One region of the Mesorhizobium sp. LNJC391B00 genome, then DNA from elsewhere that is predicted to be linked to it. Evidence: predicted binding sites of a transcription regulator. Region 1 holds the regulator's gene; each other region holds the start of a gene.

Region 1 (5,323 bases):
TGTCTCGCGTCGCGCGCATCTTCGAGCAGCTCAACAATGCCTGGGACGTGCTGCGCACGATGACGCCAAGCGAATACACCGAGTTTCGCGACGCGCTCGGCCAATCCTCGGGCTTCCAGTCGTGGCAGTACCGCGCTATCGAGTTCATGGCCGGCAACCGCAACCTAGCCATGCTCGGGCCGCACAAGCACCGGCCCGATCTTACGGACAGGCTGGAAGCGATCCTGGCCACGCCGTCGCTGTACGACGAGGCGCTTCTGCTTTTGGCGCGCAATGGCTTCGACATCGGCGCCGATGCCGGGCGCACGGACTGGCGCGAGACGCGCGTCGAGAACGAAGACGTGCTGGCTGCCTGGCAAACCGTCTACCGCGACCCGCAGCGCTACTGGATGCTCTACGAACTGGCCGAGAAGCTGGTCGACTTCGAGGATTACTTCCGCCGCTGGCGCTTCAACCACGTCACCACGGTCGAGCGCATCATCGGCTTGAAGCGCGGCACGGGCGGCACCTCAGGCGCCTCCTATCTGAAGAAGATGCTGGAGGTTGTGCTGTTTCCGGAGCTCTGGACGGTCCGCACCCGGCTCTAGAGCATTTCACCGTTTAACGTAAACGGCGAAATGCTCTAGCTCTTTGATTTGACGCAATTGCGGACGGAAAACCGCTTCACACTTTTCCTGAAATTGCTCTAGTTCCTCAGGTGACCGCGGTCTTCACCGCGAAGCGGGCGTCCTGCCAGGCGCCGGTGCGCAGAATATCCTCCAGGACTTCGACCGCCTGCCAGACATCGCCATATCCGACATAGAGCGGCGTGAAGCCGAAACGGATGGTCGACGGCGCCCGGAAATCGCCGATCACGCCGCGCTCGATCAGCGCGCGCATCACCTGATAGCCATGCGGATGGAGGAACGACACCTGGCTGCCGCGCTGGCTGCCGTCGCGAGGACTTTCCAGTTCAAGCCCGTAGGCGCCGCATCTGGCTTCGACGAGCTGGATAAACAGGTCGGTCAGCGCGATGCTTTTTCTGCGCACCGCCGCCATATCGACGTCGTTCCAGATATCGAGCGCGCCCTTGAGCGCCCGCATCGACAGCACCGGCTGCGTTCCGCACAGGAAGCGGCGAATGCCGCTGCCGACGGCAAAGCCCTGCTCGAAGGCAAAGGGCCGCGCATGGCCCCACCAGCCGCTGAGCGGCTGGTGGGCATCGTCATGGTGGCGCTCGGCCGCGTAGATGAAGGCTGGCGAGCCCGGGCCGCCATTGAGGTATTTGTAGGTGCAGCCGACGGCGAAATCGGCATTGGCACGGTCAAGTTCGACCGGCAAGGCGCCGGCCGTGTGGCAGAGATCCCAGATGATCAGCGCGCCGGCGTCATGTGCCTTGCGCGTCAGCGCCGCCATGTCGCGCAACTGGCCGGATTTGTAGTTGACGTGGTTGACCAGGATGACGGCAACGCTGTCGTCGATCAGCTCCTCGATTGCGGCCGCGTCGACGCCCTCCAGCCGCAGCCGCGTTCCCGGCCGGGTCGAGGCGACGCCTTCGGCCATGTAGAGGTCGGTCGGGAAACTGTCGCCCTCGGCAACGATGACCGACCGATCCGGCCGCATGCCGAGCGCTGCGTGCAGCAGCTTGTAGATGTTGATCGAGGTTGTGTCGCAGACCACCGTCTGCCCATCAGCCGCGCCGATCAGTCGCCCGAGCTGATCTCCGAGTTCCACCGGCATGTTGAACCAGCCGGCGGTGTTCCAGGCGCGAATGAGGTCGTGCGCCCATTCCTGCGTGGCGGCCTGCTGCAGTTCGCTGAAGACGACCGCTGACGCGGCGCCCAGGGAATTGCCGTCGAGATAAATCACGCCTTGCGGCAAGACAAAGCGTTCGCGCATGGAGCGCAGCGGATCGGCGGCATCCATTGCTTCGATTGTAGCGAGATCGGGTGTCGTGCTCATGATCCGGCGCCCCTCCATGGACAAACGCGCGCGGCGGAGCCTGCCGCCCAAACATGCCGGCGATCTTGAGTGGTCGCCCTTGAACTGTCAAACATTATATATAATTCACCCATTGAAAGGCTTTGATATATAATGATCCGCCGAGCGTTTATGTCTGATGGATCACGATGCTGGATGACGAGCAGACCTCGAAGACGGAAGCGGCCTATCGCCTGCTCAGGCGCGATATTCTTGCGACCCGGCTGGCGCCTGCCGCGCCGTTGAAGCTGAGCACGCTGCGCAACACCTACGGCATCGGCTGGACGCCGTTGCGCGAGGCGCTGTCGCGGCTGGAGGCGGAACGGCTTGTGACCGCCATCAGCAACCGCGGGTTTGCGGTCGCTCCCGTCTCTCGGGCGGAGCTCGAGGATTTGGCGCGTGCGCGGCTGGTGGTCGAACTGCCCCTGCTGGTGGAATCGATCGAGGAGGGCGACCGTGAGTGGGAAGACGCGGTCGTTGCCGCCCACTATCGTCTCTCACGGTGCGGGTCTGTTCTCGACGATCCATCGGATGATGCGGTCGACGCGTGGTACGAAAAACACGATGCCTTCCATGCGGCGCTGCTCAGTGCCGCGACATCCAGCTGGCTGCTGCGCTTCAATGCGACGATTTCCGACCAATTGCATCGCCATCACCGCTTTCTGGGTCTGGCCCCGACGCTGCGCGCCGCCGCCGGCCGCACGGATGGCCACCGGAAGGCCGTGGCGGCCCTGCGCGACGCCGTGGCGATCGAACACCATACCGCCCTGATGGAAGCGGCCCTCGATCGCGACGTCGAACGTGCGAAAACTCTGATGACCGCTCACATCGGCTACACGCTGCAGGTCTATGCCCAGAGTGAACCCGGCGCGGATGCTGCGCAGCCCCGTCCGAAAAGGAAGCGGCGATCGTAGCCGACGACGCAGGGCACTTTGTCTTCGTTTCACCCCGTTGCCGGCCAACGACTACGAGCGCCGCTCGGCGGTGCCGAACGTCACGCTGAACAAAACGTCAACACATTCATTAAACTTTAAAAGGTTGCGGAACACAACTGGAACAGATAGTGTTTGTTCTGGGTTTGTTTTTTCTGATTCTGGTTTCAGAACCCCTGGGGGCCGCGATGCTGACGCGCAAACAACATGAGCTTCTGATGTTCATCCATGAACGCCTGAAGGAGAGCGGAATCCCGCCGTCCTTCGATGAGATGAAGGAAGCGCTTGACCTCGCCTCCAAGTCCGGCATCCACCGCCTGATCACGGCGCTTGAGGAGCGCGGTTTCATTCGCCGGCTGCCGAACCGGGCGCGCGCGCTGGAAGTGCTGCGGCTGCCCGACTCGATCGCACCAGGCCTCAATGCGGCGAGGAAGTTTTCGCCGAGCGTCATTCAGGGCAGTCTTGGTCAAACCGGCCAAGGGCAAGGCGGCCAAGGACAAGGCGCGATGGGCCAAGGCGGTATCGGCCGCCAGATCAAGCCGGGCTCGCCGTCGCGTTCGATGTCGGCCGGCAATGACGACGCCGTTTCGGCGGTGTCGATCCCGGTGATGGGACGCATTGCTGCCGGTGTGCCGATCGACGCCATCCAGCATCAGACCCATTCGATCTCGGTGCCGCCCGACATGATCATGGGCGGTGAACACTACGCGCTCGAGGTCAAGGGCGATTCGATGATCGAGGCCGGCATTTTCGATGGCGACACGGTCATCATCCGCAATGCCGACACAGCCAGCCCCGGCGAGATCGTGGTGGCGTTGGTCGACGATGAGGAAGCGACCCTGAAACGCTTCCGCCGCAAGGGCGCCTCGATCGCCCTGGAAGCCGCCAACCCGGCCTACGAGACCCGCATTTTTGGACCGGACAGGGTGAAGGTGCAGGGCAAGCTTGTCGGATTGATCCGGCGCTACTGAGCCGGCTTGGGTTTGTACTTTTCACGCTGGTTGTAAGGCGGCAGGCCGCGCGCTTCGCGGGAGAAGCGGCGTTGCTCGTGCCAGGGGCGATACGGCTTGTCGACGGCGAAGCGGATGGTTGGCGCTGCAGCTGCCGATTGCGGATCGAAGAAGACGGCGGCGCTGCCGTCGCGGGCCAGCTGTTTCTTCGTCACGACCAGCACCAGCGGGTCGCGGCACGGATTGTAGGCGGTGGCGTCATCGATGACGATCAGGCTCGCGAAGGCACAGGCCGGCCGCGCCGTCTTGCGGTCTTTGGCAAGGGCTACAATGGCTCCGGAAGGGTGTCGGGCGATACAGAGATCGCCCATGCAATAGAAGGGCGACCCGGGCGGCAGATCGAGCGGATCGAGATCGAACCGCGTATCTGTTGCCTCGAAAATCTCGGGCGGGATAATGGTTTCGGCCCGCAGCGCCCGTTTCCAATTGTCCGTGGTGAATTCGTTGGAGCGTTCGCGGTTGAGGGCGAGTTCGCCGCCACCTATCGGCATGGCCACCAGATGTGCGTCCTCGGATATGAGCACGTCGGGCGTAAGCACCTGCGGCACCGTCAACAGGCCGGCCAGCGCGAAAGGCACGGCCGCCAGCCTGAGCCAGGTGGTGGCCATGGTGGCGATGACGAGGGCGACCGCCACCAACAGCACCGAGCGGATGGAGATCAGCCCGACGGCGTCGACCGGCGAGCGCTCGGAAATCCAGGCCGATATAGCGATCATCGCCATCAGACCCTTGCCCATCACATAGAGGAACGGCCCGTCGGCGCCGAACGGCATCGCCAGTGCGCTGAGCACGGCAAAGGGCATGACGATCAACGAAACAATCGGCATCACGGCCAGATTGGCGATCAGGCTGAGCGGCGACACACGCTGAAAATGCCAGATGGCGAACAGCAAGGTTGCACTGCCGGCGATGATCGAGGTCATGGCGAGGCCGCCCATGGCCAGCGCGAATTTTCGCGACAGGAAGCCGACGAAGGAGCGCTTTGCCAGCGGCGTTCTCACCTTGTCGGCGCGGTAATCGGCCCAGCCGGCATAGGCGCCGACAAGGGCGGCGGTGGCGGCAAACGACATCTGGAAGCTGGGACCGACCACCTCGTGCGGCGACACCAGGATGACGGCGATGGCGGAGATCGCCAGATTGCGCATGGTGAGTGCGGCGCGATCAAACAGCACGGCGACAAGCATGACCGCCAGCATGATGAAGCTGCGCTCGGCGGCAACCACGACGCCTGAAATAACGAGATAGGCGGCGATGGAGACGAGTGCTGCCACTGCTGCATATTTCTTGACTGGGCGGCGCGAAGAGAAATCGGGAAACAGCGCAAAGGCGCCACGCAGCAACGCCATGATGGTGCCGGCAACCAGCGCCATGTGCAGGCCGGAGATGGAGATGATGTGGTAGATGCCGGTGCGCCGCATCGCT
Region 2 (5,323 bases), on a different contig from region 1:
GCGACGCGCAACCGGCCGTTCCAAAAGCCGGTGCTGATCCTGTCCGGCGGCGAGACGACCGTGACTTTGCGGGCCCCTGTTGACGGAAAAAGGGGCAAGGGCGGCCGCAACTCCGAATTCCTGCTCGCCTTTGCCATCGGCATCAGCGGCGCGGAAGGTATTCATGCACTGGCCGCCGATACCGACGGCATCGATGGCTCGGAAGACAATGCCGGCGCCTTTGCCGATGGCTCGACTGTCTCGCGCATGCGTGCCGCCGGCATCGACACCAAGGCGATGCTGGCCGGCAACAATGCCTGGACGGCGTTCAACGCGATCGGCGATCTGTTCGTGCCGGGGCCGACGGGTACGAATGTGAATGATCTGAGGGCAATCCTAATCAGTTAATTCGGCCGTGGCGGCCGAAGTTTCCAACGTTGGATTCACGACCGTAGGTGATTGGCTGAAGCCACTCAGCTTCGTCATCCGTGGGCGAAGCAGGAGCGAAGCTCCGTCGCGAAGCCCCGGGTCCATTCCGTGATGTTAGCCGTCGAGCGCAGCGGAGCAGAATTCTGCACCGTAGCAGCGTCCAAACGTCGCGGCATGAATCCTCGGGTCTGCGCTGCGTCGCTTCCCTCCTTGCTCCGCCCGTGGATGACGATGTCGCTGAGGCTTTCGCTCATCTCACGACCCCATAAGCCGCTTCACCTCTCTCATATCGCTGAGAAACCGCTCGCGCTCTGCCTCCTTGTCCGCCGGCTCATGAATACGCAGGATGAAGGAAGGATGGATGGTGATGAACACGCGCAAACCGTCCTCGCGCTCGATCACCTGGCCGCGCATTTTCGTCACGGCAATGGCCTTGCCCAGCAGCGACAACGCCGCCGTTGCCCCAAGCGCCACGGCGAGGTCCGGCTTGATCAGCTCAAGCTCCCGGCCGATCCACCAGCGGCAGGCCTGGACTTCGCCGGTATTTGGCTTCGAGTGGATGCGGCGCTTGCCGCGCGGCTCGAACTTGAAGTGCTTGACGGCGTTGGTGACGTAGACTTTTTGCCGGTCGACGCCTGCGTCATCGAGAATTGCATCGAACACTTTGCCCGCTGGCCCGATAAAAGGTTTGCCGGCGAGATCTTCCTGATCGCCAGGTTGTTCGCCGACGAAGACCACTTTGGCGTCATCCGGCCCCTCGCCGAACACGGTCTGTGTCGCGTCGCGCCAGAGCGGGCAGCGACGACAACCCTTTGCAGCCTCGCGCAAATCGGAAATCGTCTTGGCATCGTCTTCATCCGGCGCCTCGGCCGGCTCGGGCTTCGGCCAATGTCTTGCCTGCAGCTTGGCGTGGTGCGGCGCCGGCATTGTCGGCAGTCTGGCAATCATATCCCTGGCGGCCTCGTCCGCTCCTGCGATCAGATCTGGAATGAGCGAGGCCTCGGGAAGGTTCCGCCAATATTTCTTCGGCATCTCCTTCTGCATCGCCTTCACCTTGAGCCGCGCCGGGTTGAAGATGTTTTCGAAATAGGTCAGCCACAACGCCTCGGTGTCGTCCTGATCGGGTGCATCGCCCTTGGCCGCACCCGGCCCGATCGCCAGCCTTTCGCCGTTCCAGTCGGCGGAGGCATAGGGCGTCAGGATGGTCCAGCGCATGCCGGTGAACCGCCGGACGAAGAAATCCGCGTTGCGCTCGACAATGAAATGCTCCGGCTCGAACCAGGCGACGTAGCGCTCGTTCTCGCCGTCGCCGATCTTCCGGAAGCGTACGAAGGCATGCATCTTATGGCTGTCGCGCCGCACCGCCTTTTCCATGGCTTCGAGCCGCCTGGTGTCGGGATCGGATGCGATCGCCAGCAGTTTCGGCTCGGTGCGCAGGCGCCAAAGCATCCAGTAGAGAAAGGCAAACCGGCCGGGGTCGGAGTGGCAGAAGGCGGTTTCGGCATGGGCGATGAACTCGCGCGGGACGGTAAGCTGCGCGCCCTCTGGCACCGCCGGCAAGGCATCTTGAGGATCATTGGCGTCGGACCCGACACCCCAACTAATATCCTCAGGCCGGACCTCATTCAGCGCCAGACGCCGTGCCGCATCGCGCCAACCGGCGAAATCGGTCTGGCTCGCTAGCCGGACAGTGTATCGGGCAAGGTCGAGCTGAGCCGGCTGCATGGTCAAAACAGCGACAGTTGTTCGCAGGACTTTACGATCGTGTCGCGCAGGCCTGTCTTGTCGGTGAGTCCGCCCGGCGACCAGCCTTCGGCGATGATGAAGGGCCTCAGCTTGGCGATCGAATGGCAGATCCGTCCGACATCTTCCAGCCGCATGCGTCGGTGGCGGCGGGTTTCAAGGATCTTCGCCACCACCTTGGTGCCCAGACCCGGAACCCGCAGCAGCGCTTCGCGGTCGGCGCGGTTGATGTCGACGGGAAACCTCGCCCGATTGCGCAAAGCCCAGGCGAGCTTGGGGTCAATGGCGAGATCGAGCATGCCGTCGCTGCTGCCGGCGAGGATTTCCGGCTGCGAAAAGCCGTAGAAACGCATCAGCCAGTCGGCCTGATAGAGCCGGTGCTCGCGCATCAGCGGCGGTTTTTGCAGCGGCAGCGACGATGACGAATCCGGGATCGGGCTGAAGGCGGAATAATAGACGCGCCGCAGGTGATAGCTGCCATAGAGCCGCGCGCTGGTGTGCAAAATGCCGTCGTCGGATGTTTTGTCGGCGCCGACGATCATCTGCGTCGACTGACCTCCGGGCGCAAAGCGTTCGCGCTTCTTGGTCCTCAGCGTCGGCTCGGCTTTTTCCTCCATCTTCCGGCGCAGGTTCGCCATGGAAAGCCGGATCGTTTCCGGCTTCTTCTCCGGCGCCAGTTTCTTGACGCCCTCATCGGTCGGCAGTTCGACGTTGATAGACAGCCGATCGGCGTAGAGCCCGGCCTGCTCGACCAGTTCGGCCGAGCTTTCCGGAATGGTCTTCAGATGAATATAGCCGGAGAATTTTTCGTCCAGCCGCAGCCGCCGCGCCACTTCCACCATTTCGGCCATGGTCTCGTCCGGGGAGCGGATGACTCCTGAGGACAGGAAGAGGCCCTCGATGTAGTTGCGCCGGTAGAAATCCATGGTCAGCTTCACCACCTCGTCGATGCTAAAGCGGGCGCGGCGCACATTCGATGACGAGCGGTTGATGCAGTAGCTGCAATCGTAAATGCAGAAATTGGTGAGCAGGATTTTCAGGAGCGAAATGCAGCGGCCATCCGGCGCATAGGAATGGCAGATGCCCATGCCTTCTGTGGAGCCGATACCGCCGGATTGGAGCGAATCCTTCTTCGCCGAGCCGGACGAGGCGCAGGAAGCATCGTATTTGGCGGCGTCTGACAGGATCGCCAGCTTTTCACGGACGGTGGGTGCGCTCATCCGTTCATGATATGTTCTTGAAGGCTGCAGCGCCACGTCATTTGATGCAGGCGGCGAAAAAGTAATCGCCGCCTGATCGTCGGGCTAGCAGGACGACTGCCCGAGTTCCAGGCGGTCTCTCAGACCTCGTGGAGGTAGAGGTGGTAATCCAGCTCGCTGACGGTGCGGGCGACGCGCAGATACTCCGACTGCTTGATCGCCACGAAGGTGCGATGCAGATCCTCGCCAAGCGCCTCTTTCAGGAAGCTCGATGCCCGCGCCGCCTCGATCGCAGCGCGCCAGTCGACCGGCATGGTCGTGCGCGTGATGGCGGCTTCATAGCCATTCCCAGTGGTTTCGGGGCCGGGGTCGAGGCCTTCATCCAGACCCTTGATGATGCCGGCCAGCACCGTTGCCGCGATCAGGTAGGGATTGGCGTCGACGCCCGACGGCCGGTGCTCGATGCGCCGGTTCTTGGCGTCGCCCGCCGGCACGCGCAGCGCCACCGAACGGTTGTTGACGCCCCAGGTCGGCGCCACCGGCGCATAGGATTGCGAGACGAAGCGCCGCCAGGAATTGGCGTGCGGCGCAAACACCAGCATCGATTCGGCCATGGTCTGGATCAGCCCGCCGAGCCCCTGCAGCAGCGGCAGCGACCAGCTTTCGCCGCCAGCCTCGGCAAAAACGTTGCGGCCGTTCTTGTCCTGCAACGAAACATGGAAATGCATGCCGGAGCCGGCGTATTTTTCGATCGGCTTGGCCATGAAGCAGGCGGTGACACCATGGCGGCGCGCCTGCGCCCGCACCAGCCGCTTCAACATGACGAGGTCGTCGGCCGCCCGCATGACATCCTTGCGATAGTTCAGCGTCAGCTCGTACTGGCCGGGCGCGTATTCGGAAATCACCGTTTCGGCCGGAATGCCTTGCGCCTTAGCCGCGGCATAGATGTCGGAAAACAGCGGCTCCATGCCGTGCAGATGGTCGACGGAATAGACTTCCGTCTTGGCCGAGCGGCGGCCGTCGAGCACGGCGTCCGCCGGCTTTACCTTGCCGTCGGCGTCACGCTCATTGGCAAGCAGGAAAAATTCGAGTTCGAAGGCGCCGGCGGGATAGAGGCCCTTGGCCGCCAAGATGTCGACCTGCCTGGCCAGCGCCAGCCGTGGGTCCGACGACATAGGCTGTCCCTCGAGATGGTACATCGCCATCAGCAACTGGCCGCGCGGCGGGTTCGTGCCGTAAAGCGGCACCAGGGTGCCGGGGATCGGCCAGGCCCTGAGGTCGCCATCGCCGGTCGTCCAGATCAGCCCGGTTTCGTGAACATCCTCGCCGGTGATATCGAGGCCGAGGATCGAGATCGGCATGTGGCGGCCGCCCTCGAAGATGCTTTTCAGCTCATGCCGGCGCACGATCTTGCCGCGGCCGACCCCGTTGGCGTCGGTCAAGACGATATCGAAGGCTTCGATTTCGGGATGGGCGTCGAGAAAGGCTTGCGCCTCGGCGGGCGTCGAGCCCGAAGGTGAAGTCATGATTAGTGTACTCGAGTTTGGCTTGGCAGCTTGTCTCATGCCGTCAGCCTTGCCGCAACCGTGGCGAAGGCGGTGATCAGCCGGTTGACCTGGGCGCCGGTGGTGGCCGGTGAGATCAGCATCATGTTGTGGAAAGGCGCGATCAGCACGCCCTGGTTGACCAGCGCGACATGGATAGCCGCCTCAAGCTCCGGCGCATGGGCAGTCTCGGCTTCGGCGCCGTTCCTGAGCGGGCCGGGGGCGCAGATGAACTCGACGCGGGCGCCGACGCGGGCGACATGCCAGGGCAGATTGTAGCGATCGATGACGCCGGTCAGCCCGGCATCGAGCCGCAGGGCGAGGCGATCCATCCGGGCATAATTCTCCTGCGTCATCACCTCTTCGAGCGTTGCGCGCATGGCTGCGAACTGCAGCGGGTTCGCCGACAGCGTCGTGCCCATGCCGGAA
Region 3 (5,323 bases), on a different contig from region 1:
CGGTCATAGGCCAGGCTCTCGAAGGCCGAACGCCGCGGTACCCGCTCGTGCAGACACAGCCGCGCCAGATCCTCGCGCATGGCGCGCACGATGCGGTTGGCCGCGCGCCATGGATCGACCGGCAGCACCACGATGAAGACGCCGATGGCCAGCAGGATGCCGACCAGCACCGACGCCGAGCCGGCGAAGAACGGGCCTGGGGCATAGGTCATCGCCTGATGCGGGCTGAGGAAGGCGAGGAAATTGATTGCAAACGCCGTCGCCACGCCGACGGTGCGCGGATTGGCCATGCCCAGCGCCGTCGGTACCAGGATCGGCACGACAAACAGCGTGAACCAGCCGAAGCCGGGCAAAGCAGGCAGCGCGACCTGGCCGACAAGGAAGGCAAAGGGCAAAGCCAGCAGCGTTCCCTTGAAGAAGCCCCAGGACACCCGCACCGGGTCAGGCCGCGCGGCGAAAAGACTGGAGACGACGGCAACGAGGATGACGGTGCCGGCCGCGTCGGACCATTTCGTCGTCAGCCAGAAGGCGGCGACCGCCAACGTGGCAAGGCCGGCGCGTATGGCATTGCGCGAAGCCCCGGGATAATCGCGGTGCACCACCAGCGCAGGCAGCTGCCTGTTGCTCCGGCTGGGGCCCGTCACCGGTGCGCGCAGGGCGTCGAGGCCGCGCAGCACCTGCTTGAAGGCTTCGGCGAAATCGGCGGCGATGGTGAGGCGGGTTATGGTGCCGACCCTGTCGTCGCCCTGATCGGTCGAGGCGTCGGGCATTTGCCGGGCCTTGCCGGCAATCGCGTCGAGCCGCGTCACCCAGGGCGACGTGTCGTCCAGCGCCTCGGGCGTCGCTGCCAGCTCGCTGACCATCGACTGCAGTTCGGAGCGTACCGGAATGAGCGCTGCGTTTTTCGGCGCGGCATGCGAATGCAGCGCGCGCGCCGCCGACAGCGCCGAGAGAAGCTGACCGATGGTTAGCCGGACCGGATGGGCGCGGGTGGCGAAGCTCGGTGCTTCGAGCCGGGCATAGGCGCGCATCTCGGCCAGCATCTGGGCGTCGGTGATCAGCTTGCGGTGCAGGCCGGCCAGCGTCGCCGGGTCGCCACCGGAAAAAGCGCCGCCTGCATAGGTTGCAAGGTCGAGGATGCTGCGCTTCAGCCTGGAGATGATGGCGTCAGCGGCCAGCTTGGGCAGGATCAGCCGGCTGGTCAGGCCGGCGCAGACGATGCCGAGCACGATCTCGGCGCAGCGCGCGACAGCGAGATCGACGACCACGTGCGGCTGGCCGAAAGCCGGCAGCCCAATGATCATCGCGGTATAGCCGGCAAGTGCGGCGCCATAGGCTTCCGGATTGCGCAGCAGCGACGAAACCAGCGTGCACAGCCCAATCCAGACGGATAGCGCCGTGACCAGCAGCCAGGGATTGGTGCCGAAAACCGAGGTGATGCCGATCGCCGCAAGTCCACCGGCCAGCGTGCCGAGCAGCCGGTAAAAACCTTTCGCCAGCACCATGCCGGCGACCGGCTGGGCGACGATGAAGACCGTCATCATCGCCCATTGCGGGTGGTCGAGTTTTAGCGCGTAAGCAGCGAGAAGCGCGATCAGACCGGCCGAAACCGTGCGCAGGGCGAAAATCCAATCCGAGCGCGTCGGCTGCGTCAGGCCCGCCAAACTGGTTTCGAAGTAGCTCTTCAGCCGCGCCCGGATCACAAGCTGGTCTCCGTATCGGAAGCGCAGGCTAGAGCAGTTCCAGGAAAAGTGTGAAACGGTTTTCCGCCCGGAACTGCGTCAAAACGAAGAGTTGGCCGGCGCTCAGATATCCAGCACTTCCGTCGCGGCGAATTCGGCGCGTTCCTGGATGAAGCGGAAGCGGGCTTCCGGCTTGGTGCCCATCAGCGCGTCGACAGCATCCTTGGTCGCCGCCACGGCGTCGATGACATCGACCCTGAGCAGCGTGCGCTTCCTCGGGTCCATGGTGGTTTCCTTGAGCTGCGCGGCCATCATCTCGCCCAGGCCCTTGAAGCGGCCGATCTCGACCTTGGCGCGGCCGGTGAATTCGGTGCGCAACAGCTCGTCCTTGTGCGCATCGTCCCTGGCATAGGCAACCTTGCCGCCTTGCCGGATCGAATAGAGCGGCGGCACCGCCAGATAGAGATGGCCGCCATTCACCAGGTTCGGCATTTCCTGGTAGAAGAAGGTGATCAGCAGCGAGGCTATGTGAGCGCCGTCGACGTCGGCGTCGGTCATGATGATCACGCGGTCGTAGCGCAAATCCTCGTCGCGGTATTTCGAGCGCGTGCCGCAGCCGAGCGCCTGAATCAGGTCCGAAATCTGCTGGTTGGCGGCGAGCTTGTCGTTGCCGGCGCTGGCGACGTTGAGGATTTTTCCGCGCAGCGGCAGCACCGCCTGGCTGGCGCGGTCGCGCGCCTGCTTGGCCGAGCCGCCGGCCGAGTCGCCTTCGACGATGAACAGTTCGGCGCCCGCGGCGGCGTTCTGCGTGCAGTCGGCGAGCTTGCCGGGAAGGCGCAGCTTGCGCACCGCGCTCTTGCGCGACACCTCCTTTTCCTGGCGCCGGCGCACCCGCTCGTCGGCGCGCGCAATCACCCATTCCAGCAGCTTGGAGGCTTCCTGCGGATTGTCGGCCAGCCAGTGGTCGAAGGGATCGCGGATGGCGGTCTCGACAATGCGAATGGCTTCGATCGTTGCCAGCCTGTCCTTGGTCTGGCCGACGAATTCCGGCTCGCGAATAAACACCGACAGCATGCCTGCCGCCGAGATCATCACGTCTTCGGAGGTGACGATCGAGGCGCGCTTGTTGCCGACCAGGTCGGCATAGGCCCGAAGCCCGCGCGTCAGCACATTGCGAAAGCCGGCCTCATGCGTGCCGCCTTCGCCGGTCGGGATTGTGTTGCAGTAGGAGTTGACGAAGCCGTCACCGCCGAACCAGGTCACCGCCCATTCCAGCGAACCGTGGCCGCCCTGCTTCTCGCTCTTGCCGGCGAAGATTTCGCGGGTCACCTGGAAATCATCGCCGAGCGATGCCTTGAGATAGTCCTTCAAGCCGCCGGGGAAATGGAACTCCGCCTTGGCCGGCGTCTGGTCCTTTTCCTTGATCAGCGATGGGTCGCAGCTCCAGCGGATCTCGACGCCGCCGAACAGATAGGCTTTCGAGCGGGTCATGCGATAGAGCCGCGCCGGCTCGAAGGCGGCGCCCTTGCCGAAAATCTGCTCGTCGGGATGGAAGCGGATTTTGGTGCCGCGCCGGTTGTGCACTTCGCCGAGCTGCTCCAGCCCGCTCACCGGAACGCCGCGCGAGAACCTTTGGCGGTAAAGCTGGCGACCGCGCGCGACCTCGACTTCGAGATGGTCCGACAGCGCATTGACGACCGAGACGCCGACACCGTGCAGACCGCCGGAGGTCTCATAGACCTTGCTATCGAACTTGCCGCCCGAATGCAGCGTCGTCATGATGACTTCGAGCGCCGGTTTCTTGAATTTCGGATGCGGATCGACCGGAATGCCGCGGCCATTGTCGGTGACGGTCAGAAATCCGTCGGCCGACAGCTCGACATCGATGAAGGTGGCATGGCCGGCGACCGCCTCGTCCATCGAATTATCGATGACCTCGGCAAACAGATGGTGCATCGCCTTGTCGTCGGTGCCGCCAATATACATGCCGGGACGGCGCCGCACCGGCTCCAGCCCCTCCAGCACCTCGATGTCGGCGGCGCTATAGCCCTCGCTGCCGTCCTTGGTCGCGGCAGGACGCTTCGTGGCCTGCACCAGCGGGTCGGCCGGGCGCGAAGGTGTCCGAGCCGGTTGGGGCTGCTTTTCCAGATTGCCGAAAAGATCGTTGTTGTCGTCCATGCCTACCATAGAATCCGTGCCGCGAATCACCCGTCGATACTGCCACGCTTTTCGGCGCCAAGCGACGGAAGTTCCTGTTACGTTCGGGGATTAAACCCTTCTTATCCTAAAACCTTTCGATAACCAAGCCGGCGGAAATAGGTCCGTGCGGAGCGGCCGCGATTCCTGAATCTTTAACAAAGCGGCCTAGCGTCGCTCCAACAAAACAAAAGACCACGAATGTCAGGGGTTGGTTGTGAGGGGCAAGGCCATAACGATGATTGGCATCGCTGCCGTCTTCGGCGCGATTTCAATCTTTGCCGCGGATTTCTGGGTGAAAAGCCAGGCCAAGGCCGATGCCGAAGAGAAAACGGCGTCGATCCCGGCGCCCGCCGTCCCCAAGGTCGTCTTCAAGACCATAGTGGTGGCCAACGCGCCGCTGCGTTACGGCATGGAGCTTGACCGGGCGCAGCTCAGCGAAATCCCATGGTCCGAGGATTCGGTGCCGCAGGGCGCGTTCACCACAGTCAATGCATTGCTCGCCGAAGGCAGCCGCGTGGTATTGTCGCCGATCGAGGTCAACGAGCCGGTGCTGATCAGCAAATTGTCGGGGCCGAACGGCCGCGCGACGCTATCAAACATGATGACGCCCGGCATGCGGGCGGTGACAATCCGCACCGACGAGATCGCCGGTGTCGGCGGCTTCGTCATGCCGGGCGACCGGGTCGACGTGGTGCTGACACGCGATGCGGGCGAAATCCAGGAAGTGGCCAAGAACGCGCAGGGCGCTGCCGGATCGACCGTTACCTCCGAGATCGTCGTCTCCGACGCCAAGGTGCTGACCGTGGGGCAGGGCGCCGACGAGCGCCAGACCACACCGCAGATCGCCAATTCCGTCACCATCGAGGTGACGACCGAAGGCGCGCAGAAAGTGGCGCTTGCCCGCACCGTCGGCACCTTGTCGCTGTCGCTCCGCTCGGCCGCAGACGGAGGGGCCGCCAAGGACGGCGTCACCACCATCTCGTCCTTCGGCGGATCGGTCGCCTCCGGCGTCCAGGCCGCTGCCGGCGCGCTGTTCACTGCCGCGACCAAGGAGCCTGAGAAGCCGAAATTCAAGACGATCATCGTGACGCGCGGCACGCAGGTCGAAGAATACCAGGTTCCTGCGCGGGACCAGCAATAACTGCCGGTGGGGACCGGGCGAGGGACGGGACAGATGTCGGGACTTCATGCATTTCGAACTACGAAAGGGCTGCGCCCAATGCGGGCGCTTGCGGTGGGGGCTTGCCTGGCCGCGGCCGCAATGCTCGGCCTCAGCGCGCCAGCCAAGGCCGACAACGATATAGTCCATGTCTCGTCGACAACGAATGCGTCGATCAAGGTGGCCAAGGGCAAGCCGAAGACGGTCATGACCAATGCCGCCTTCTACCAGATCGTCATCGGGGATCCGGAGATCGCCAACGTCAATCCGCTGACCGACAAAT
Region 4 (5,323 bases), on a different contig from region 1:
CAGCCTGCGCGCGCCGATGCCGGGCCTGGTCAAGCTGGTGCGCGCGGCAAAGGGCGAAAGGGTGATCAAGGGCCAGCCGCTACTGATCCTGGAAGCGATGAAGATGGAGCACACGATCGCGGCCAGCCATGACGGCGTGATCGCCGAGATCGCCACCGAGGGCGCGCAGGTCACCGACGGAACGGTGCTGGTGCGCTTCGTTGAAGAGGCTGCATAGCCGGCTGGAGGCTTGAATGAAAAATGGCCGGGACAAGCCCGGCCATTGCCATGAGTACGCGGCCGCTTACTGCGCGATCGGTGCGTATTTGCCGTCGTGCCACTGGTTGATGTCGTAGCTGGCGTTCTTCAGATCGCCCTTCTCGTCGAAGGTCACGTCGCCGACCACGGTGCTGAACGGCGTGCCGTTCTTCAGCGCTTCGGCTACCTTGACCGGATCGTCCGTTCCGGCGCGCTTGACGCCCTCTGCAAACGCCTGAACGACGGCGTAGGAGAACAGCGTAAAGCCTTCCGGCACGAAGCCGCCCGCCTTGATCTTGGCGATGGCCTCCTTGGCTTCCGGCTTGGCCTGCGGGTCCGACGGGAAGACGAACAGGGTGCCTTCACCGGCGGGGCCGGCGACCTGCCAGAATTCTGGCGAGGCGATCGAATCCGGCATGATCAGCTGGAACTTGACGCTCTGCTCGGCCGACTGACGCAGGATAAGCCCGGCTTCCGGGTGATAGCCGCCGAAATAGACAACGTCGGCCTTGAGGTCCTTCAGCTTGGTGACGAGAGCCGAATAATCCTTCTCGCCGGCATTGATGCCTTCATAGTCGATCTCCTTTAGGCCACCGGCATTCATCGTCGCCTTCACGGCATCGGCAACGCCCTGACCGTAGGCGCTCTTGTCATGCAGGATAACGACATTCTTGCCGGCATATTTCTTGGCGATCCACGGGCCAATGAAGGCGCCCTGCGCGTCGTCACGCGTATAGAGACGCATGATCGTCGGCCAGCCGGCCTTGGCGGCGGCATCGGTCAGCTCGGGATTTGAAGAGGCCGGGCTCATCATCAGCGCGCCGGCCTCGGCGTAGACGGCGGAAGCCGGGATGCTCGAACCTGAACAGGCATGGCCGTCAATAAACTTGACGCTGTTGGCAACGATCCGGTTGGCCACCGAAACCGCCTGCTTGGGATCGCACTGGTCGTCCTCGATGTCGAGCTTGATCATCGAGCCGTTGACACCGCCGGCGGCGTTGATCGCGTCGGCGGCTGCCGTTGCGCCCTGCTTGAACTGGTCGCCGATCGTGGCGAGTTGTCCGGTCATCGGGCCGACCACCGAAATGGTGATGTCATCGGCAAAGGCAACCGGAGCGCTCATCATCAGGCCAAATACGGCCGCGCTCAAAATACCCGTTTTTTTCATGGTGATAGAACTCCTCCCACACTCGCGCAGCCGCTCTGGCCGCGCTTCTTTCCGAAGGCGGGACAATTTCATCCTTCATTGGGCCTGTCTAGGCGCATCGGCGCCGCTCGATTGGGCCTCATCAACGCAAAAAGCCACGCCAGCCTGTTCCGGCCGGTCGTGGCTTTTTGCTCGTAGCAGTCCCCATGCGCCCCCGCGCCACGAAAACCTGCCCGCCGTCCCCATTGTGCACGACTGGACCGTGCCGGCCTGCCGCGTTCTTGTTCTTTCATGGTCGGCCGTCTTGTCGCGGCCTTGTCGTTTCACCGGTTCCGACCGTCTTTGCGGTCTTGATCCCGGGGCTTCCCTGTTTTCGATAATCTGCCTGCGATAATCTGCTCGCGATCTCAGTGCATCGTCATCCATTCGCGGGCTTCGCGCAGCGCCTTGGCGATCTCGACCTTGGACATTGCGGCCGACAATTCCGAGCGCAGTTCCGCGGCGCGGACCGAGCCCTTGATGGCGGCGATGTTGAACCATTTGTGGGCGGCAACGACATCGATCTCGCAATCGCGGCCGGTCGCATACATCATGCCCAGTTCGAAAAGAATGTCGGCCTGGGCAGTTGCCCCCATGGCGCCGAAGCCGGCTTCAAGCATTTCAAAACGTGCCATTTTAGTCCCCTGTCTGGCTCCCGAGAGCGGGCCTCTTCTGTCCCCCGGTGTTCCCTGGGGAGCCGCTCTTTCGATGCTTCCGAGAATGAGGCCGAGCCTTGAATCCGTCGTTAAATGGCGTGCTTAATTTGGAGAAAACAAAGCTAAAACAAGAGGTAAACGCGGAAATTCGTTAAGGATACAAAGTCAGCAATCCCGCCGTTTCTCGACCGATTTGACGAAAATTTGCAAGGCGCCGATCAACACTCTGCTAACCACGCGAACCAAAGCCAACGCCTCGATCGTTTATTTCCACGGGCTGCACTCTCCCGACCCCGCATGAAAATTGCGAAACCTTCCGTCGCGGCACGCTTTTGTTTTGCCGGGAGCTGGATTAGCTTACGTTTGCGTAAGGGGCAGAGAGGCGGCTGCCCCATCTAAACCAGGGAGGACAGATATGTTTCGCAAAGTGAGCTTGGCCCTGGCGGCCGCCGTGATGATGGCTGGTGCGGCTTGGGCCGATCCGATCGAAGGCAATTGGAAGACACAAGCCGGCGACACAGCAGTTATCGGCGGCAGCGGTTCATTCTCCATCACCCTGAAGACCGGCAAATATGCCGGGAAGACCATCGGTTCGCTCAAGGCGGCCGGGGCCAACAAATATGCCGGCAACATCACCGATCCGGCAAACGACAAGACCTATTCGGGCAAGGCAACACTGTCGGGCACCTCGCTCAAGATGAGCGGCTGCGTGCTCGGCGGGCTGATCTGCAAGAGCCAGACCTGGCACAAGCTCTGATCTTGCTGCTTTGAGTTGACCAACGGGGCCTTCACAGGCCCCGTTTTCTTTTGCAGGACGGTCCGCGCCATAGCGACGACCGTGCCGTTTGCGGCGGCGCAAACCCGAACCGATGCGCTCCCTAAAACATCGTCAATCACTTTGAACCGTAGATGAACGCCGGCATCAGCGCCGGTTCAGTCGCATCAGGGCATTTTGATGGCGTGTTCAAGGAGACACCACGCAAATGCTCGCTCGCCGCTTCACCATCGTCTGCCTGTTGATGAGCCTGTTCGGGATGCTCTTCGCCATCCTCGTGGCCGAATCCGGCCGTCCGGCCCGTTCCTGGAATGCAGCCAGTTCCTGCCAATTCGATTGCATGAACCATTTTCGCCCCTGAGACGACAAAGACATAGATCCAAACAGAAAAGCAAAAGCCATGAACCGCATCGCCATCAACGCCCTCCAGACCCTTCGGCTCCTGCCGCGGGCGGCGCTCGTCCTGGTCGTGCTGTCGGCGCCGGTCCTGGCCATGCCAATGATGCGGGCCAATGCCGACACGACGATCGACGCGCCGGCGCCGAAGAAGCATGGCGTCGGCTTTGTCTTGCTGGTCAGTCTGCAGCGCGGGTAAGGTGTGCCGGTATTAAGGTGATGCTGGCCTGCAAGTGGCGGCCTTGGTGCTCACATGCTTCGAGTACGCTCCGCTCCGGTTCTCGAAGCCAACCAGTTTGGTCGCTTCGCGCCCGTCCTCGACTCCGGCTCAGCCTTACCTGAATCTCAGCACACCTTGGGCGTGGACGAATAAATCGACCACTTGGCGGCCACCCTCCCCTCCCAAGTGCGGCCTCAAGTCTCTATATTGAGCCATGGAAAAGCGAATCTACCCACAAGCTATCGAATCGGTCGTCATGCCGGAGCCTTTCGGCAAGCAGAGCTTCGACGACGCCAAAAAGGCCGTGGCCGCCTTGCAGGTGCTCTACGACCGCAACACCAAGTTTCTGCGCGACTCCTTTGCCACGCTTGCCGCCGGCGGCGACGAAAGCAAGCGCTACCGCGCCTTCTACCCGGAGATCGGCGTCACCACCAATTCGTTCACCCAGATCGACTCGCGCCAGGCCTACGGCCACATGCCGACCCCCGGGCATTTCTCGACCACCATCACCCAGCCGGTGCTGTTCGAACGCTATCTCGTAGAGCAGCTTCGCCTGATCATGCGCAATCACGGCGTGCCGGTAACGGTTTCGGAATCGACCACGCCGATCCCGCTGCATTTCGCGTTCCTTGAAGGAACCCATGTCGATGGCGCCGCCGCCGACCGCATCAAACGGCCGATCCGCGACCTGTTCGACGTGCCGGATCTCGACGGCACCGACGACCAGATCGCCAACGGCACCTTCGAGGTCGCGTTCGGCGAACCAAGGCCGCTGGCGCCGTTCACGGCGCAGCGCATCGACTATTCGCTGCACCGCATGACGCACTACACGGCGACCAGCCCGCAGCATTTCCAGAACTTCGTGCTGTTCACCAACTACCAGTTCTACATCGACGAGTTCGTCGCCCGAGCGCGGGCCCAGATGGCTGAAGGCGGCCACGGCTATACCGAATTCGTCGAACCGGGCAATGTCATCACCAAGGCAGGGCAAAACGCGCCCAGCGAAGGCGTGGCGGCGCCGCGCCTGCCTCAGATGCCAGCCTATCATCTGAAGAAGCCGAACCATGGCGGCATCACCATGGTCAACATCGGCGTCGGCCCGTCCAACGCCAAGACGATCACCGACCATGTCGCGGTGCTGCGGCCACATGCATGGCTGATGCTCGGCCATTGCGCCGGCCTGCGCAACACTCAGGCGCTGGGCGACTATGTGCTGGCGCATGCCTATGTCCGGGAAGACCATGTGCTGGACGATGACCTGCCGGTGTGGGTGCCGATACCGCCGCTGGCCGAGATCCAGGTGGCGCTGCAGGAGGCGGTCGCCGAAGTCACCGGACTTTCCGGCTACGATCTCAAGCGCATCATGCGCACCGGCACCGTCGCCACCATCGACAACCGCAACTGGGAACTGCGCGACCAGCGCGGACCGGTGCAGCGGCTGTCGCAGTCGCGCGCCATCGCGCTCGATATGGAATCGGCCACGATCGCCGCCAATGGCTTCCGCTTCCGCGTGCCCTACGGCACGCTGCTTTGCGTCTCCGACAAGCCGCTGCATGGCGAGTTGAAGCTGCCCGGCATGGCGACCGAATTCTACAAGCGGCAAGTGGCGCAGCATCTGACCATCGGCATCAAGGCGATGGAGAAGCTGGCGGAAATGCCGATGGAACGGTTGCATTCGCGCAAGCTGAGAAGCTTTTCGGAGACGGCCTTTCAGTAGACCGGCTTGCCGTAAATGTTTGCCGCGAGGCGTTTCGTCATCTTGATTGGGCCGCATTTCAGCCGATAAAGGCCTGATACCTCGGCAATGTATTACCCGGTCTATGGGCAAAACCCGGTCTGATGGCACGCGTGCG

The links. Region 1 encodes LexA, which represses DNA repair genes until DNA is damaged. Its sites were predicted from a motif close to TGTTCNNNNTGTGTTCNG; they were not measured.
Region 2: the regulator LexA is predicted to act here: its motif matches at 3,373-3,390, upstream of X750_RS161820 (putative DNA modification/repair radical SAM protein).
Region 3: the regulator LexA is predicted to act here: its motif matches at 3,930-3,947, upstream of parE (DNA topoisomerase IV subunit B).
Region 4: the regulator LexA is predicted to act here: its motif matches at 2,192-2,209, upstream of X750_RS150965 (sel1 repeat family protein).

What each region holds. Positions count from the first base shown of each region.
Region 1 is NZ_AYWI01000012.1:66,292-71,614, reverse strand. Features, by position in the region: gene kynA (tryptophan 2,3-dioxygenase) at 1-587, shown strand, start outside; gene kynU (kynureninase) at 694-1,941, opposite strand; gene X750_RS140495 (GntR family transcriptional regulator) at 2,109-2,873, shown strand; gene lexA (transcriptional repressor LexA) at 3,080-3,862, shown strand; gene X750_RS140505 (ComEC/Rec2 family competence protein) at 3,856-5,323, opposite strand, start outside.
Region 2 is NZ_AYWI01000001.1:158,751-164,073, reverse strand. Features, by position in the region: gene X750_RS161810 (glycerate kinase) at 1-387, shown strand, start outside; gene X750_RS161815 (UdgX family uracil-DNA binding protein) at 664-2,133, opposite strand; gene X750_RS161820 (putative DNA modification/repair radical SAM protein) at 2,136-3,371, opposite strand; gene X750_RS161825 (glutamine synthetase family protein) at 3,491-4,876, opposite strand; gene X750_RS161830 (aspartate aminotransferase family protein) at 4,912-5,323, opposite strand, start outside.
Region 3 is NZ_AYWI01000014.1:5,281-10,603, forward strand. Features, by position in the region: gene X750_RS139490 (FUSC family protein) at 1-1,703, opposite strand, end outside; gene parE (DNA topoisomerase IV subunit B) at 1,806-3,860, opposite strand; gene cpaB (Flp pilus assembly protein CpaB) at 4,117-5,022, shown strand; partial or broken gene X750_RS01000000163355 (type II and III secretion system protein family protein) at 5,101-5,323, shown strand, end outside.
Region 4 is NZ_AYWI01000005.1:64,619-69,941, forward strand. Features, by position in the region: gene X750_RS150975 (acetyl/propionyl/methylcrotonyl-CoA carboxylase subunit alpha) at 1-217, shown strand, start outside; gene X750_RS150970 (ABC transporter substrate-binding protein) at 284-1,405, opposite strand; gene X750_RS150965 (sel1 repeat family protein) at 1,792-2,058, opposite strand; gene X750_RS150960 (DUF2147 domain-containing protein) at 2,495-2,836, shown strand; gene X750_RS1000000165775 (hypothetical protein) at 2,973-3,203, opposite strand; gene X750_RS150955 (hypothetical protein) at 3,255-3,449, shown strand; gene X750_RS150950 (AMP nucleosidase) at 3,727-5,187, shown strand.